Regions from separate parts of the Bradyrhizobium sp. MI1.10 genome, predicted to be linked through region 2. Evidence: riboswitches for the same ligand, from Rfam matches in the RefSeq annotation. Region 2 holds a riboswitch; the other holds the start of a gene.
What was found. A riboswitch is a leader RNA that binds a small molecule or an ion and turns the genes downstream of it on or off. The one in region 2 is predicted to bind cobalamin.
Positions count from the first base shown of each region.

Region 1: it holds a riboswitch for cobalamin, as region 2 does, so the genes downstream of both, metE (5-methyltetrahydropteroyltriglutamate--homocysteine S-methyltransferase) here and AC0L3K_RS07505 (energy-coupling factor ABC transporter permease) in region 2, are expected to answer to the same signal.

Region 1 is NZ_JBVVPN010000019.1:43,241-52,424, forward strand. Features, by position in the region: gene AC0L3K_RS20680 (4Fe-4S binding protein) at 55-258, shown strand; cobalamin riboswitch at 1,046-1,245, shown strand; gene metE (5-methyltetrahydropteroyltriglutamate--homocysteine S-methyltransferase) at 1,345-3,660, shown strand; gene AC0L3K_RS20690 (cytochrome-c peroxidase) at 4,479-5,546, opposite strand; partial or broken gene AC0L3K_RS20695 (hypothetical protein) at 5,949-6,086, opposite strand; gene AC0L3K_RS20700 (XRE family transcriptional regulator) at 8,117-8,422, shown strand.
Region 2 is NZ_JBVVPN010000005.1:93,865-103,048, reverse strand. Features, by position in the region: gene cobG (precorrin-3B synthase) at 1-578, shown strand, start outside; gene AC0L3K_RS07550 (precorrin-8X methylmutase) at 578-1,207, shown strand; gene AC0L3K_RS07545 (precorrin-2 C(20)-methyltransferase) at 1,210-1,941, shown strand; gene cobJ (precorrin-3B C(17)-methyltransferase) at 1,938-2,672, shown strand; gene AC0L3K_RS07535 (cobalt-precorrin-6A reductase) at 2,648-3,394, opposite strand; gene cbiE (precorrin-6y C5,15-methyltransferase (decarboxylating) subunit CbiE) at 3,393-4,574, shown strand; gene AC0L3K_RS07525 (cobalamin biosynthesis protein) at 4,571-4,939, shown strand; gene cobM (precorrin-4 C(11)-methyltransferase) at 4,936-5,718, shown strand; gene AC0L3K_RS07515 (cobyrinate a,c-diamide synthase) at 5,718-7,028, shown strand; gene cobA (uroporphyrinogen-III C-methyltransferase) at 7,025-7,756, shown strand; cobalamin riboswitch at 7,802-8,021, shown strand; gene AC0L3K_RS07505 (energy-coupling factor ABC transporter permease) at 8,059-8,736, shown strand; gene cobF (precorrin-6A synthase (deacetylating)) at 8,783-9,184, shown strand, end outside.

The DNA.
Region 1 (9,184 bases), on a different contig from region 2:
ACGGCATTTGAAAGGGATCGCCCATGGCATCGCTCGCCTAAGGAGTCGGAAGGCATGGCTTACAAGATCGTCGCTTCGCAATGCACCGTTTGTGGCGCATGTGAGTTCGAGTGTCCCAACGCGGCGATCAGTCTGAAGCGCGACATTTACGTTATCGATGCCAAAAAATGTACGGAGTGCGAGGGCCATTGCGACACGCCGCAATGCGCGGTGGTCTGTCCGGTCCCTGACACCTGTGTCCCGTCCAAGACAGGATAGGCAGCCCGCGACCAAAAGGCCTCATCGCTCGATTTCGCGAACGAAGTTGTAGATGTGGGACCTTGAGGAGACCACGACCGCATGGGGCGCATCGAGGTCGATTAACATCGTTATGAGCTTAAGACGCTGAGCGACTCCGAGGAACCCCTCAAAGGGCTCTGTCGGAGGACACCGTCGAAATTGTCACGAACAAGGACAAGGCCCTCGATGCTCAGTGGCCGCGTTAAGGCCTATCGTCGCTGGCCGCGAGTCGAGGCGAGGCAGACCGGCGTCGAGCGGCCACGGACGCATCGAAGCCGGCGCAAAAGTCGCTCAGCACGTGAACACCTAGTGCACCGAGAAGATCATCTTGGCCAACCTCACGGAGGCGGACGACCTCGTGCCTGGTCGCGGGCCCGCCGAACACCAAGGAGCCGACCTGATCATCCGTGCGGTCCTGGAGCAATCCGGCTTTCGAAATTTCTAGGGAGCCTCGTGGGCTGTGACCAAACGGATGCCGGCCGAGGATGATCGCACCTTCCTGACGCGCAGGTTCGAAAAGCTGCTGACGGAAAAGGTCGCCTCCTCGCGATCACACAGATACCGAAAGCGGCCCGGGTTCGTTCCGGTGGTGGAGCTCAACCGTTACGCGAGCAAGGAGCGAATGCATTTCACAAGCGGAGCCTCCACAGATCCGGGCGTGTTCACCAGGCCGCAAGCAAGACCGTCGTACCCGCCTAGTGCGCTCGTAATCGCTTGGGCAATATCGCAGCGAGAATCGGTAGGTTGACGCATCGATCCTCGTGCGCATAATTCAAGCCGTCGCGGTCTCCGGATTTCGTTTGATCCGGAGCTAAGAGGGAAGCCGGTGCAATGCCGGCGCTGCCCCCGCAACTGTAAGCGGCGAGCCGCTGTCCAACGAAGTCACTGAAGCCATGCGGCTTCGGGAAGGCCGGACAGCAGCGACGACCCGTGAGCCAGGAGACCTGCCTCGACAACATATCGTCCACGGGCGGGGCGTCCCGGTGTGCGCCAAGCAGTTGTCGCTCACGCGATGTTCGCTGTCTGCGTCCGCCATGGCCTTTGCCCCAACATGGGGTCTAAGCTATGTCAATCCTTTCGCTTCCCGTTGCCACACTGGGGACGTCACGCATCGGCCCACGACGCGAACTCAAATTCGCGCTCGAGAGCTACTGGGCGGGAAAATCCAGCGAAGCCGAGCTCCTCGAGGCGGGGAGTGGACTTCGTGCCGCTAATTGGGCACGGCAGAAATCCCGCGGTGCGACCGTCATTCCTTCGAATGACTTCTCGCTCTACGACCATGTGCTCGATACCAGCCTAATGGTCGGCGCCATTCCCGACGTTTACGGCTGGAACGAAGGTCCTGTGTCGCTCAAAACCTACTTCACCATGGCGCGTGGCGCTCAAGACGGTGGTCACGCTCAGTATGGGCCCGGCGTAGCCGCACAGGAGATGACGAAGTGGTTCGATACGAACTACCACTACATGGTGCCGGAATTTCACCAGGATCAGATCTTTACGTATGCCTCTCGGAAGCCGATCGAGGAATATGAGGAGGCAAGAAGCCTCGGCTATCAGACGCGGCCCGTCCTAGTGGGCCCAGTCACTTTCCTGAAGCTCGGCAAAAGCGTGAATCCCGCATTCAATCCGCTGTCGCTGCTTGATCGCCTCCTCCCCGTCTATGTCGATGTTCTCCGCGAACTAGCCTCGCGCGGCGCTGAATGGGTTCAGCTCGACGAGCCATGCCTAGTGATGGACGTCGACGAAGCATCTCGGGCGGCTGTCCGCCGGGCCTATGCTCATTTCGCTAAGGCCGTGCCGGCCCTTAAAATCATGCTGGCCACATACTTCGGGGCTGTCGGCGACAATCTTGAAACAGTCTTGGCCTTGCCCGTTGCCGGGCTTCATGTCGACCTGGTTCGTGCACCTGACCAGTTGGACGCGATTGTCGCCAGAGCCCGTAGAGATCTCGTGGTCTCGCTCGGTGTCGTTGATGGTCGCAACGTGTGGCGCTCTAATCTGCCGGCGCTACTCGACCAACTTGCTCCTATAGTCAAAAAACTGGGCAGGGACCGTGTTCAGATTGCCCCCTCCTGCTCGCTGCTTCATGTTCCGACCGACATTGAGCTAGAGATCGATCTCGATCCCAATCTGAAGACGTGGTTGGCGTTCTCAGTGCAGAAGATCAAGGAACTTTCGATATTGGGCAAAGCGCTGGCTGGCTATGCTGCCGACGTGGCCGATGAACTCACGCTCTCAGAGGATGCATCCGTCACCCGCGAAACATCGCCGAAGATCCACAGTGCGAACGTCGCCGGACGAATGGCCGAGATCGACGATAGCATGCGTCGCCGTCGCAGTGCGTTCACCCAGCGCGCCAACGTCCAGCGCGTCGCCTTCGCATTGCCGATGTTTCCAACCACAACCATCGGATCCTTCCCGCAGACGGCGGACGTCCGCAATGCGCGTGCAGCTCATGCGCGGGGAGCGATGAATGACACGCAGTACGAGCAGCTTCTGAAAGCGGAGACAGCCCATACCGTGCATTGGCAGGAAGATATCGGCCTGGACGTGCTCGTACACGGTGAGTTCGAGCGCAATGACATGGTTCAATACTTTGGCGAGCAGCTGTTGGGTTTCGCATTCACCAAGCACGGCTGGGTTCAGTCTTATGGCTCGCGGTGCGTTCGTCCTCCTATCCTGTTTGGAGATGTCTCCCGCCCGAAGCCCATGACCGTTAAATGGTGGCGACATGCGCAGTCTCTGACCAAAAAACCCGTCAAGGCTATGCTGACCGGACCGGTGACGATCCTGAACTGGTCGTTTGTCCGTGACGACATCCCGCGGAGCGAGACATGCCGACAGATCGCTCTCGCGATCCGAGACGAGGTCATCGACCTTGAGGCAGCTGGAGCGACCATGATCCAGATCGACGAGGCTGCGTTGCGGGAGGGACTGCCGCTGCGAAAATCGCAGTGGAAGGACTATCTCGATTGGGCAGTGGACAGTTTCCGTGTTTGCTCCTCCGCTGTCGCTGACGGAACTCAGATCCATACGCACATGTGCTATTCCGAGTTCAACGAAATCATCGACGCGATCGCAGCAATGGATGCCGACGTCATTTCAATCGAGGCGTCGCGCTCCAAAATGGAATTGCTCGACGCTTTCAAGAGCTACAAATATCCTAATGAAATCGGGCCTGGCGTCTATGACATTCATTCACCGCGCATTCCCGCAGCAGCCGAGATCAAGCAGCTGATTGTGTTGGCGCGGCAGCGGGTTTCCGATCGGCAGCTCTGGATCAATCCCGACTGCGGACTGAAAACTCGAAGATGGGAGGAGGTGCGTCCCGCGCTCGTCAATATGGTGGCCGCCGCACGCGAGTTGCGGGCCGAGGCATGATCGTACGGAGCGTGTCGCCAACGTATCTGTGAATAAGATGAACGCGCTTTGGGAGCTCGCGATATCCTTGCGAGCTTCCAAAGTGTCCAGCGCCTGCGAATGCCGGTTTGCCCCGGCGGAGCTGATCGCATACAGCGGCGATAAGCTCGAATCCGGCGGACGACAGCATGCCGGCCATACCGATTAGGTGACATATTCCAAGTCACTTACGCCCGACGCGAACCACGGTCGTATCGCTTCATTTATCCATCGCGTGGATGCGTCCCATCACAACAATCTATTTTACCGCGCTTGCGGAATTTCATACGTAATTGGCGCCTTCGCGGTCTTCGGGAAGATTTGCTGGTATTCGGCGCTGCCAAATACTGGTCGCGTGACGGCAAACTGACGGTTGAGTTTCAAGGCTCGGCAGTCAAACCGCCTGCGCGATGCATCCCAGCTCCATCAAGGCGCTGCCCGTGCCAACCGGACAGCTGGCAAGTGGTGAGCAAGTCCTGAAGTTTACGACAGGAGCGGAAGGCAAGCGGCTCGCTAAGTAGTGCAGATCGATATCCGCTTCTCCTTGTTTGACGGCGAATGCCCTCGTCGTAAGTCGATCGCCGGTAGTCCTCCCTACCGACGAAAGCTGGAACGATGCGGAAAGCAGCGTCGCTCCCGCGTGACTTTCGCCCGGCCTCGCGTTGAGGCCGGGCGGTTTTTTATGTGCCTGCTTATCAGTGACAGCAGGGAATCATTCATTTTGGCGTCATTGCGCGACCCCGGGTTCTTGGAGCGCATCTGTTGCTGTTCGGCAGGGAATGAGGCCGGTGCTGCTAAGGCTATCTGTCTATTGAAGGCTTTGGTGTCGTGTTGGTGCGCGTCGGCAGTATCGGATATTCGATCTTAGGCAGCCGACCGGTCAGCGAATTCAGAAATGAGACAATGTCGTTTTCCTCTCTATCGCTAAGCTTGGTGCCGAGCTGGATTTCACTCATCAGGGCAACAGCTTGCTTCAGGCTCCAAACGTGTCCCGAATGAAAGTAAGGGGCTCGCAACGCGACGTTTCGCAATGGCGCCGCGCGGAAGACATATTCGTCGCCGACCGCCCTGGTGACCGCAAACCGGCCCTTGTCGGCGTCCGGAAGCACGCTTGCGTCCGGCTTTTTCATCACGCCGAACGGGAAGTAGGCCTGTCCACCGAGATTGATACCATTGTGGCAAGAGGAACATCCCTTCGCCATAAACAGTGCCAACCCTGACTTCTGCTGATCATCGAGAGCATGTGTATTGCCCTCCAGATACTGATCGAATGGAGCCGCAGGTGTAATGAGAGTCGCTTCAAAAGCCTCGATCGCCTTCGCAAAATTTTCAAAGGTGACCGGTCTCGCTTCGTTCGGAAAAGCGTTGTTGAACAAGACGACATAGCCGGGCATTGAGTTCAAGAGACCGAGCACATGATCTGGAGTCGCATTCATTTCGGCACTCGCCTGCACAGGGCCGGTGGCTTGCGCCTTGAGGTCCGCGGCGCGTCCGTCCCAGAATTGCGCCGCATTGAACACTGCGTTGTAGACGGTTGGGGCCCGACGTAGGCCGACCTTCCAGCCGTGACCAACGGAGGTCGGACCGGCATCGACTCCGCCGGTGCCGAGATTGTGGCACGTATTGCAGCTAATGACCCCGCTCGCCGATAGCCGCGGATCGAAGAACAGCATCTTGCCAAGCTCGACCTTTCCATGCGTCACCGGATTGTTTTTTACCGCAGGAATGACCGAGGGGATTGGATGGAAGATTTGCTTGGCGTTTCTCATCAGATCATCGTCGGCGTTAGCTCCTGACGACATCAGCAGCCCAATAGCTAAAATAGATGCTTCAGCGACAAGCCGAAGCTCCGGGATCGACTTGTTCATACTCCGCCTCATTAGTTCTGATTGTTAAACAAGGAAACAGTCGAAAGCGATGCCACGCGTTCCTCGACGGTCCGGCGCAGCATGCAGCGGATCGTCTGAAGCGAGGCTGCATCAAAATGTACGACTTTGAGGAGCTCGCCGCCGGCGTTCACGCACGGGCTTGAGGGGCTTACGTGATTCGCGAGTTCGCTTTGAGCTTAGATCGCGGCCTTTCTGTTGGTTGATCAGCCTAGCGCCTCAACGTTCGGCGTGATGGTCCATCTGACAACAACAAGTGTGCCGCAAGCAGTAAGCTGTCCGGTGGCCGCATCGGTGCTCCATCAAGCGATTGGGTGGCCAATACCCTCCCGCAAAATTGATGTATCCGTCTTACTCCGCTGGCCGGGCTCAGCGCTCACGGTGTCATTGGACAATTAGCAACTGCGATGCCAGTTGCGTCCGAGATGCAAGTTGTTGATTTAGTTGTAGAACGGGTCCGGACGAACAAACAAAGTCTGATGTCTTGGTGTGATCACTACATTCAGTGTCACAGATGCCACAAGCGCCAGGCCCGGCTAGAGGTGATCGTAGATACTATTGTGGTGAGGTTCGCTTGCTAGCTTGCCGGCCGCACGCGGGAACGGCGGTAACAAGACCTACGCAGCTGGGCGAGACACTGAGAGGCGCCCGGCGGTGCGCATCGTTCACGATTTCGCCGAGCCCAGCCGACTGAGGCCTCTCCGACTTATATCCAGGCCGCTCTGGCGCGCCGTCACCACGAAGCCCGGCTCGTTTGTAAGGACGAGCCTCAGAACCGAACATGGCTTGTTTCAATTCCACCTGAGGTTCGCTGGCATGGCAATTGCCGTGCTCAAGTCTGAAAGGCGCGGCTGCCCAGAGTTTGACGGTGCGACCGTCCGATTAATCGCTACTCCAATTCGACAGGGACTGGCCTGACCCCTGATCCGGCGGGTGTTGGTTGGATTACCTAGTCGGCCCACTCACGGGCTGCTGCTAGCTTTTGAAATCCTGCGGGCTGAGGGCGAAATAAGCTGAACTTCTGCAGGAGCAACCGCTACTTCGTGCTCTTGCGTTGAAAGACGCCGATACAAGAGGACACGTTGGGAGGAGATCGTGACATCATGTCCGCGGATGGCCCAAGTCCTGAGATCTATCGGCGTGTTAGCGAGGAAGGACGTGATTGAGCACTCGTCCATGGCTGGTTTAAGTTGGATACGGTATCCGTGATGGCTTCGATTGACGAGCGCTTGAATGAGATCAGATCTGTACGGAATGACATTTGGCGTTGTCGCAGAAGGCTTCAAAGCGAGCTAGATGATCTCCAGCGTAAGATGCTCGAAGAGCGTCTGCTTGAGCGGCAGTCTGCCTTTGAACGGCTCGTCTCGGCCACATTTCCTTTTACATTGAGATTGTGAAGCAAAATTTCGGGACCTGTGCCGCGGGAGCATTCCGCGTTAAATAGCGTCCGCTCACAGAGCGCCTGCGCCTGGGTCAGGAATGTAGCGCTCCGGCGCCGCGGGCCGTCGCGCCCCTCATGGCCGCCGCCGACCTGAAAAGCTCGGCCCATAGCCTTGGTTCACCGACGTGCTGCCCGCTGCGCACCGATAATGAAATCGTTCCGGCCCCATCCAAGGGCACTGCCGGGGGATACCGCTCGCCTCGCTTCTGCGACACCGCAGTCACCTGAGTAACGTTGATCCGGCAGAGCGATCGAAGGAGCTTGAATCGCCCGTAGCGTCAGATTGTACAGAGCAGGGAACGATATTTCAGATCAGGTGCAGTCGAATGATAAGACCCGCTCTCGCTTTTGTACTATGTTCCGCTCTCGAGTGGATCGGGCTAGGCATGGGGGCGGTTGCGGAAACTAGGCGGTACGCGTGCACGATCACTGCCGCCGATCGAGAGCCGGCCGGAGTTCGGAATGAGCGGGTTATTCTCACCGTTCAATATGGCTGCCGGATCGCAGGTGGTCTCTTGACCGACGCGGGGATCACAGCAGTGTCAGTCAGCGAGTGGGCTGCTGACAAAAGGACATACTTGGCCTCCATGGAATTTCACCACGCGCTGGAGGGAGTTGCACTTGGGCAACTCTCCGAGGCGACCGACTTCTCTAGCATGGAAGGCGAGCAAGACATTGGGGTCGCAACTTCCGGCACGACAGTTTTCACATTCGCATCTGGTTCATTGGCCGACCTTTCAGGGAAGACCCTTAAATTCACGACAAAACCCGCCGGCCTACGTAGCTTCGAGTTGGAGTTCACAGATTGGCCAGAATCTCTTCTATGGAAGTGACGCGTGTCTTACGCTGAATTCCGCAGGCTCCATACTCTTAAGCACACATATATGTGCTCCCCGGCCTATATATGCGGTTCCCCAAGACGAGCACACCCGCAACAGGTTAAGCCAAAACTCCGAAGACACTCGAGCGCGGTAGAGCGTTCAAATTGACCTTCACGCGGTCCGATCAGCAGCTCTTTTGGCCGCCGATCCGCATATGGGACGATCTGGCCTCGCATGGCAGCGCCTGCGCGACACGGAACCTATCAACACGGAATAAACGCAGCTCGATCATGAGCACGAAGAAGAAGTTGCCGGCCAACCGCCTCCCGAACGCCGACGAGTACCAACTCAAGGCAGCCCTCATTGTACAACTGAAGCGGTTGATGGCGGAGCGGGAGATCACTCAAGACCGAAGCCGCGAAGCTCGTCGGCGTGAAGCAGCCCAACATCTCCAAGCTGCTTCGAGGGCAGTTCAAGTTGGTTTCCGTGGAAAGCTGCTGCGCATGCTGGCGGCGTTCGATCAGGACGTCGAAATAAAGGTAAAGCCACATCGGAAGCGTGGCGAAGGGGGCCGGATCACGTTTATTCGGGCCTAAGAGCTGCCGAAACGGAGGGTTCATGACATCTAACCCGACGGCGGCAAAAGCGCTCATGAACTCACCCTGCAGTGCCCGATCTGCAATCGAGATTCGGCTGACTGAATCCTTCGCCCCCGCTGTTCTCGCCGAGACCCGCCAGCATTTCCAGGACCAACTGGGAAGGACGCGAAGTCGCCCGAGAGACCGAAGCGCTTCAGCAGGAGCGCGAGAAGCTCAAAAGGGAAGATTAACGGGTCGAACGCTAGCTCGTGAACCGGCGCGGCGGCTTAGTGCAGCAGCCAACTCGTCCCTACAGAAGCGAAAGGTGCGCGAGGCAGAGCGATCGATTCGGAGGGGATGATCTCCGCTTGCTCGACGGGCATCTTCCATCCAGAGGGCAGACATCGTTGGAGCGGGATCCCGGCTGGAGTCTTCGCCAGCCCAAGTACCGAATGCCGTGACATGGCGTCCAATGCTGATTTCGAGGACAATCGGCCCTGACACGGAGAATCAATTTAGCTGAGCGCGGTCAAGCGAATGACGACGTTCAGGATGGCCCCAGGCGTAGTGATGCCGAACCTAGAAGGCGGTGATGGTTGGGAGAAGGTACCAAGTGGGATCAGTCCAACCAGCCCAGCGGACATGCTGATCAAAGCGGAAAGCGCGACGATGGCAGCGATGAGTCCGATCCCGAACTGCCGGTGCTCGGTCATGTTCAAGGTGAGCGATTGGGCGATACTTTCTTCGTCCCTCCCTCGAGCTTCAATGCGGCAAGTAACC
Region 2 (9,184 bases):
GAGGGGGGCGAGGGCGGATGGCGGCGCATCTTTCAGCCGGTGCAATCTTGCCGGCGGCATTGCGCGGCGAGGCCGAGCCGGCGCCGATCATGGCCACGGCGCGTCCCGGCCTCTATGCGCAAGGTGCGATGGTCGGGGTCGCCTTCGGGCAGATGGCGCATGCGACGCTCAACCAGTTCGCCGGTTGCGGACATGCGCTGCGCATGACGCCATGGCGGATGGTTTTGAGCGAAGGCAAGCGCGCCATGCCGAACGTGACCGGTCTTATCACCGAGGCCTACGATCCCGCACTGCGCGTCATCGCCTGCAGCGGCGCGCCACGCTGTCGCGAGGCGCATGCCGATACGCGTGGCCTTGCCGCGGCCCTGGCCCCGAACATCGGCGCGGCCGCACGGCTCCACGTCTCCGGCTGTGCCAAGGGCTGCGCCCATTCCGGTCCCGCCGCCATCACTCTGGTCGCGACCGGCGCCGGCTTCGACCTCGTGCGCGCCGGGTCGACACGCGATGAGCCCATCCTGCGTGGGCTGAACCGCGACGACATTGTCCGAGATCCCTCTATCCTGATGGGAGGGCACTGATGCCGCACTCGTACGAGACCGACGGCGCCGCGATCTACCGGCAATCCTTTGCGACCATCCGGGCTGAAGCCGATCTTGCGCGCTTCACGCCGGACGAGGAGCAGGTGGTGGTGCGGATGATCCATGCCGCCGGCATGGTCGGCCTCGAAGCGCATATCCGCTTCACATCAGGCATGGTGGTCGCGGCGCGCGCGGCCTTGCAGAAGGGCGCACCGATCCTGTGCGACGCGCGCATGGTCTCCGAAGGAATTACGCGCGCGCGGCTTCCCGCGGCCAACGCCGTCATCTGCACGCTGGGCGACGAGACCGTTCCCGCGCTCGCGCAGTCCATGCGCAACACTCGTTCGGCTGCTGCCCTGGAGCTATGGCGCCCACATCTCGACGGCGCGATCGTAGCGATCGGCAACGCGCCGACCGCGCTGTTTCACCTCCTCAACATGCTGGAGGACCGGGACTGCCCGCGGCCTGCGGCGATCATCGGCTGTCCCGTCGGCTTTGTCGGCGCGGCCGAATCCAAGGCTGCGCTGATGGCCGATCCGAAGGTCGCCGCGTTGACGGTCGAGGGCCGCCTCGGCGGTTCCGCGATCACGGTCGCCGCCGTGAACGCGCTGGCGAGCCGGAGCGAATAGCGATGGGACGCATCACCTGCTGCGGTCTCGGCCCCGGCGATCCCGATATGATGAGCGTGCGCGCCGATCGCACGGTGCGCGGCGCCAGGCATGTCGCCTATTTTCGCAAGAAGGGTCGGCCCGGCCAGGCGCGCCGCATCGTCGAGGGCATGTTGGCTACCGACGTCACCGAATATCCCATGGAATATCCTGTTACGACCGAAATCGCCTTCGACACGCCTGAATATGTCCAGCTGCTTGCCGGCTTCTACGACGAATGGTCGGAACGTCTGGCGCGGCTGGCGCGCGCAGTCGACGTGGTCGTGCTCTGCGAGGGCGATCCCTACTTTTACGGCTCTTTCATGCATCTGCACACCCGCCTGCAGGGCCGCGTCGAGATCGAGGTGATCGCCGGCATTCCCGGCATGGTCGGCTGCTGGAATGGCGTGGGACAGCCGATCGCGCTCGGTGATGACGTGACGACGGTGCTCATGGGCACGCTCGCCGAAGCAGAGCTCGAACGCCGCATGCGCGATTCCGATGCGCTCGTGATCATGAAGACCGGGCGCAATCTCGCAAAGGTGCGCCGCGCGCTCGCGTCCGCCGGACGGCTGGACGACGCCTGGCTGGTCGAACGCGGCACCATGCCGGGCGAGCGCGTGGTGCGGCTCGCCGAGATCGACGCCGCCGACTGCCCCTATTTCGCGATCGTGCTCGTGCACGGCAAGGGCCGGCATCCGGACGCCGCCGAATGACGGGCATGCTGACCATCGCGGGGCTCGGACCGGGCAGCGACGCGCTGGTGACGCCCGAAGTCTCTGCCGCGCTTGCCGCCGCGACCGACATTCTGGGCTACGCGCCCTATGTCGCGCGCGTGCCGCCGCGACCGGGACTCAAGCTGCATCCCTCCGACAATCGCGAAGAATTACAGCGCGCGAGCGAGGCCTTGCGGCTGGCGGCCGAAGGCGGGCAAGTCGTCATCGTGTCCTCCGGCGACCCCGGCGTCTTCGCGATGGCCTCCGCCGTGTTCGAGGCGCTCGAACAGGCGCCGCAATGGCAGGAGCTGCCGATCCGCGTGCTGCCCGGCATCACTGCGATGCTTGCGGCTGCCGCGCGCGCCGGCGCGCCGCTCGGCCATGATTTCTGTGCGATCAATCTCTCCGACAACCTCAAGCCGTGGGCGGTGATCGAGAAGCGCCTGCGGCTCGCCGCGGAAGCCGACTTTGCCATTGCCATGTATAATCCGCGCTCGGCGAGCCGGCCGGAGGGGTTTGGCCGCGCGCTCGCGGTGCTGAACGAGGCCGGCTGCGGCGACCGCCTCGTGATCTTCGCGCGCGCGATCAGCGCCGCCGATGAAAAGATCGAGACCGTCAGGGTGAACGAAGCCCGGCCGGAGATGGCCGACATGCGCACGCTGGTGATCGTCGGCAACTCGCAGACACGCCGCGTCGGCCGTTGGGTCTATGCGCCGAGGCAGGTCCGATGACCCAGCCACTGCATGATCGCGGCCACGCTCTCGACCCGCAATCGTTCCGGCAGCTTCGGTCGCGAGATCATGGTCACGGGCACGCCGAGCACCCGCGCAGCGTCGATCTTGGCGCGCGCGCCGTCGCCGCCCGAATTGCGGGCGACGATCCGGGTGATGCCTCGCGCGCGCAGCATCTCCAGCTCGCCCTCGAGCGTGAACGGCCCACGCGACACGATGACATCCGCGGCGAAGGGCAGGTGCGCTTCGGGCGGATCGACGAATCTCAGCGTGTAGGCGTGCTGCGGCTTGGACGCGAACGGGGCGATGTGCTGGCGGCCGATGGCGAGGAACACATTTGCCGGCGCCTCGGGCAGTGCGGCGACCGCGGCGTCGACATCAGGTATGTCGATCCAGTCGTCGCCGGGCGCTTTGGTCCAGGGCGCGCGCTCCAGAGCGATCAGCGGCGTGCCGGTTTCCGCGCATGCCGCGACCGCATTGCGGCTCATCTCGGCAGCAAAGGGATGCGTCGCGTCGATCACATGCGTGATGTGCTCGCTGCGGATGTAATCGACAAGACCGCTCACGCCGCCAAAACCGCCAATACGCGTCGGCAACGGCTGAGCGGCGGGTGCGCGGGTGCGGCCGCCATAGGAATACACGGCAGCGATGCCGGCGCGCGCGATCTCCGCCGCGAGCAGGCTCGCGTCGGCCGTTCCGCCCAGAATGAGGGCGCGTGTCATGGCTGATCCCTGGCTGACCATCATCGGCATCGGCGAAGATGGCCTTGCCGGGCTGTCCGAGGCAAGCCGAAAGGCGCTCGATGATGCCGAAACTGTCTTTGGCGGTGAACGGCATCTTGCAATGGCCGGTGTAACCGGGTGCGGCCGTCCATGGCCGGTGCCATTCGATGCAGATGTCGTGCTGAGCTGCCGCGGCCGTCCGACTGCGGTGCTCGCCTCCGGCGATCCGTTCTGGTTTGGCGCCGGCGCGAGCCTTGCCGAGAAGCTCCATGGCGACGAATGGATCGCGCATCCGGCTCCCTCGACATTCTCGCTCGCCGCCGCGCGACTAGGCTGGCGCCTTGAAGCGATTGCCTGTCTTGGTCTCCATGCCGCGCCATTCGAGCGCCTCGTGCCACATCTGGCGCACGGTGCACGCATCATTTGCCTCGTGCGCGACGCGAAGGCGGCCGGCGATCTCGCGAAATGGCTGACGGCGCGCGGATGGGGTGCCTCGGCATTCTGGACGCTCACCGCGCTTGGCGGGCCGCGCGAAAGTATCAACGCGCATCGCGCCGATGGCTTCGCAGGCGATCTTGCCGGAGGTCTGGTCACGGTGGCGGTGGAGGCGAAAGGTGCGCAGGGCCTGCCCCGCAGCTCGGGACTATCGGACGAACTCTTCGTCCATGACGGTCAGATCACCAAGCGTCCGGTCCGTGCGCTCGCGCTCTCGGCGCTGGCGCCGCGTCCCGGTGAACGGCTGTGGGACATTGGCGCGGGCTCGGGTTCGATCTCGGTCGAGTGGGCGCTGAGCGGCGGGACGGCGAACGCCGTCGAGGCGCACGAGGATCGCGCCGCGAACATTCGCAACAACGCAGCGGCGTTCGGGTTGGCGCATCGGATCACAGTCATCGCGGGAAAGGCGCCTGAAGCCCTTGCTGCGCTGGACGGGCCTGACGCCGTGTTTATCGGCGGCGGGCTCGACATCGCGATGTTCGAAGCCGTCTGGTCGCGGCTCGCATCCGGAACGCGATTGGTTGCCCATGCAGTGACGCTGGAGACGGAAGCGCTGCTGGGTGAGCTGCACCAGCGCCACGGCGGCGACTTGATCCGGGTCGAGCTTGCGCATGCCACTCCGCTCGGCCGCTACCGGTCCTGGGAGGCGGTGCGGCCCGTGGTGCAATGGAGTGCGGTCCGATGAAGGTCGCCGGGCTCGGATTCAAAAAGGATGTCACGCTGGCCTCGCTGCATGAGGCGCTTCTGGCGGCCGGCGGTCCCGAAGGCCTCGCAGCATTGGCAACGGTTAGCGACAGGGCCGACGCGGAGGTGTTGAAGCAGCTCGCGCGCGAATGCGGCGTGCCGATCAAGGCGGTCGCCGCCGAAATGCTGGCCGGCATCGACACGCCGACCCAATCAAAACTCGTTGCCGAAAAATTCGGGACGGGATCGGTCGCCGAAGCGGCGGCTCTCGCGGTGGCTGGACCTCGCGCGCGATTGATTGCGACGCGGGTGGTCTCGCAGGATCGCACCGCGACCGCGGCGATCGCGGAGGGAGACGGCGCATGACGGTGCATTTCATCGGGGCGGGGCCGGGCGCCCCTGACTTGCTGACATTGCGCGGCCGCGACCTGATCGCCGTCTGTCCGGTTTGCCTCTATGCCGGCTCGCTGGTGCCCGAAGGCGTGCTGGCGCATTGCCCGCCCGGTGCGCGGATCGTCAACACCGCGCCGCTGTCGCTCGAGGAGATCGTCGCGGAGATCGCCGCCGCACATGCTGATGGCAAGGACGTTGCGCGGCTGCATTCCGGTGATCTCTCGATCTGGTCGGCGATGGGTGAGCAGCTTCGCCGCCTGCGCACGCTCGACATTCCCTACACGGTGACGCCTGGTGTTCCCTCCTTCTCGGCCGCCGCGGCTGCGCTGGAGGCCGAGCTGACGCTGCCCGGCCTTGCCCAGACGGTGATTTTGACGCGCACGCCGGGCCGCGCCAGCGCGATGCCGGAAGGCGAGAACCTCGCCGCCTTCGCCGCCACCGGCGCGGTGCTCGCCATCCATCTGTCGATCCATCTGCTCGACAAGGTCGTCGCCGAGCTGGCGCCGCATTACGGCGCGGATTGCCCGGTCGCGATTGTCTGGCGTGCGAGCTGGCCCGACCAGCGCATCGTCCGCGCCACGCTCGCAACACTCGACGCTGCTGTCGGCAGCGAGATGGAGCGCACCGCATTGATCCTGGTGGGCAAGACGCTGGGCTCGGCGGATTTCTCCGAGAGCCGTCTCTATGCCGCCGATTACGACCGCCGCTACCGGCCGGTCGGCGCCGAGCCGCGCTTTCCGGAGGTGTCGTGATGGCAGCAGGGCTCGTCATCTCCGCCCCGGCCTCCGGCGTCGGCAAGACGACGCTGACGCTGGCGCTCGCCCGCGCCTGGCGCAACAGCGGATTGCGGGTGCAGTGCTTCAAGAGCGGCCCCGATTACATCGATCCCGCGTTTCATGCAGCCGCTACGGGACGCGCCTCGGTCAACGTCGACAGCTGGGCGATGGATCGCGGGACAATCTCGCATCTCGTCAGCCGCGGCATTGACGCCGATGTCGTGCTGGCCGAAGGCTCGATGGGTCTGTTCGACGGCGTCGCCGCGCGCGGCGTCTGCGGCACCGGAGCGACCGCCGACATTGCAGAGATGCTGGACTGGCCGGTGCTGCTGGTGATCGATCCCTCGGGACAGGCACAGACGGCGGCGGCGATCGCCGCAGGCCTTCGCGATTACCGCGCGGGTGTTCGCCTCGCAGGCGTCGTGCTCAATCGCGTTGCGAGTCCACGCCACGAAGCCCTCGTGCGCCGTGCGCTGCTGGATGTCGGCATCGCCGTGTTCGGTGCGCTGCCGCGACACGCCGAGATCAGCCTGCCGAAGCGGCATCTCGGGCTGGTGCAGGCCGAGGAGCAGGCGGAAATCGGCAAGCTGATCGACGAGGCCGCGCGCTTTGTCGCCGAGCATGTCGATCTCGACGCAGTGCTGCGTTCGGCCGCCACCTGGTCCCCGCAACCTGCCGCGAGCGGCGTCAACGTGACGCCGCCCGGCCAGCGCATTGCGCTCGCCCGTGACGCCGCGTTCTCCTTCGTCTATCCGCATATGCTGGAAGCGTGGCGAGCGGCGGGCGCGGAGATCTCGACATTCTCGCCGCTGGCTGACGAAGGCCCCGATCCGGGCGCCGACGTGTGTTGGCTGCCGGGCGGCTATCCCGAGCTGCAGGCCGGCAAGATCGCGGCCAATGGGCGCTTCCGCAGCGGATTGCGCGCCTTCGCCGAGACACGCCCGGTGCACGGCGAATGCGGAGGCTATATGGTGCTGGGCAGCGCTTTGACCGACGCCGAGGGCATCCGCCACGAGATGACGGGCCTGCTCGGCCTGGAGACAAGCTTTGCCAAACGCCGCATGCATCTGGGCTATCGTCTGGCCGAGCTCGCCGCGCCGATGCCAGGTCATCAGGCCGGTGCGCGCCTGCGCGGCCATGAATTCCATTATTCGACCATCCTCGCGCAGCCCGACACGCCGCTCGCGGTCGTGCACGACGCGACAGGCGCGGTCATCGCCGAGACCGGCTCGCGGCGGGGACAAGCCACCGGCACGTTCTTCCATCTGATCGCGGAGGACCGGTGAGCGGTTTTGTGTCCTTCGTCTCCGCCGGCCCCGGCGATCCCGAGCTGCTCACGCTCAAGGGTGCCGCGCGGCTGCGCGAGGCCGACGTCGTGCTCTATGATGATCTTGCTTCGGGCGAGATCCTCGATCTGGCCCGGCCCGGCGCCAATCTCGTCGCGGTGGGAAAGCGGGCGGGACGGGCCTCGACCAAGCAGCACCATGTCAACCGCTTGCTGGTCGACTATGCCGCATCAGGCGCGCGCGTGGTGCGATTGAAGTCGGGCGATGCCGGCATCTTTGGCCGGCTCGAGGAGGAGCTCGAGACGCTGCGCGAAGCCGGCATCGGCTACGAGATCATTCCCGGCGTCACCTCGGCCTGTGTCGCCGCCGCGCAAGCCGGCATTCCGCTGACCCGGCGTCACACCTCCCGCCGCGTGCAGTTCGTGACCGGGGCGGACGTCACCGGCGAGCTGCCGCCAGATCTCAATTGGGTGGCGCTGGCCGATCCGGAGGCGACGACCGTGGTCTATATGGGCCGGCGGACGTTCCCGGCGCTTGTCGTCAAATTGATCGAGCACGGCCTCTCCCCAACCACTCCGGCGGTGTTTGCCGAATCGCTCGGCCGTCCCGATGAGCGGTTGGTCCGCACCACCATTTCGGAACTTGCCGAGCAACTTGCGCGGGGCGGGGCGGCCTCGACGGCGGCCGTGATCCTGTTCGGCGCGCTGGCGGGGGATTATCCGTCATGACCGCCTCGTCCGCCCTTCGCCCCTTGACGCCCGGCCGGCGAAAGGGGCACACAGGAGAGGCATGGTGCTCGACGCGGCGCAAAGCGCCGGAGCATAATCGGGAATGGGGATGGGCGGACCCAGTTGCGGCGCTCAAAACCCCAGCCGCCCCCGCGACTGTAAGCGGTGAGGGACTTCGATCAGCCACTGGGCCGCAAGGCCCGGGAAGGCCGGAGACTCCCAGTGAACCGCGAGCCAGGAGACCGGCCGTGCACGTTTTGAGGCCAAGGCCGTCGGGTGTGACGGCAAGAAGGATCTGAGCCATGCATATCGAACCCGGACTAGTCTCGGACGCCAAGCTCGTGCTGAGTTACGCAACCGGCATCGCCGTCGGCGGTGTTGCCTTGAAGCTCGCGGTCGAGACCGTGCGCGAGCAGGGCATCACGTCGTTCGCGGCGCGGACGCTCGCCACCACGGGACTCGTGTTTATCTTCTTCGAGATCCTGCCGCACTTCCCCGTCGGCGTCTCCGAGGTGCACTTCATCCTCGGCTCGACCTTGTTCCTGCTGTTTGGCGCTGCGCCTGCGGCCTTCGGCCTCGCGTTCGGCCTGCTGTTCCAGGGCATCTTCTTCGAGCCGCCCGACCTGCCGCAATATGGCATGAACGTCACCACGCTGCTGGTGCCGCTGTTCGGGATCCAGGCGATCGCCACGCGGATCATTGCGCGCAACACGGCCTATGTCGATCTGAAGTATCGCCAGGCGCTGGCGCTTTCGACGACCTATCAGGCGGGCGTCATCGCCTGGGTGGCGTTCTGGGCGGTCTATGGCGCCGGTTTTGGCGCGACCAACCTCGTCAACATCGCGACCTTCGCGGCGTCCTATGCGCTGGTCATCGTGATCGAGCCGCTCGCCGATCTCGGCGTGCTGGCGCTGGCGAAGTCGTTGCGCGGCGTCACCGCGCCCGGCCTCGTCACCCCGCGTTTGCACAACGCGGCTTAAGTGACAAGCGAACGGGCGGCCGTCATGGCCGCCCTTCGCAGGCACGATGCTCACGCTCTCCCTGATAGGCATCGGTTGCGGCGATCCCGAGCAGCTCACGCGCGCCGCGATTACTGCCATCAACGCGGCTGATCTCGTCCTGATCCCGCGCAAGGGGACGGCCAAGTCCGATCTCGCCGATCTCAGGCGGACGATCTGCGCCGATGTGCTCGCCAGCGACACGACGCGCATTGCCGAGTTCGATCTGCCCGTCCGCGACGCCGCTGAAGCGGACTATCGCAAGGGCGTGGACGATTGGCACGATGCCGTGGCCGCTGCCTGGTCGCAGACGATCGCAGATCATCTCGAAGGCGAGGGCAATGTCGCGCTATTGATCTGGGGCGATCCCTCGCTTTATGATTCCTCGCTGCGCATCGCGCGGCGGCTCGATCCCTTGCCTGACATCAGG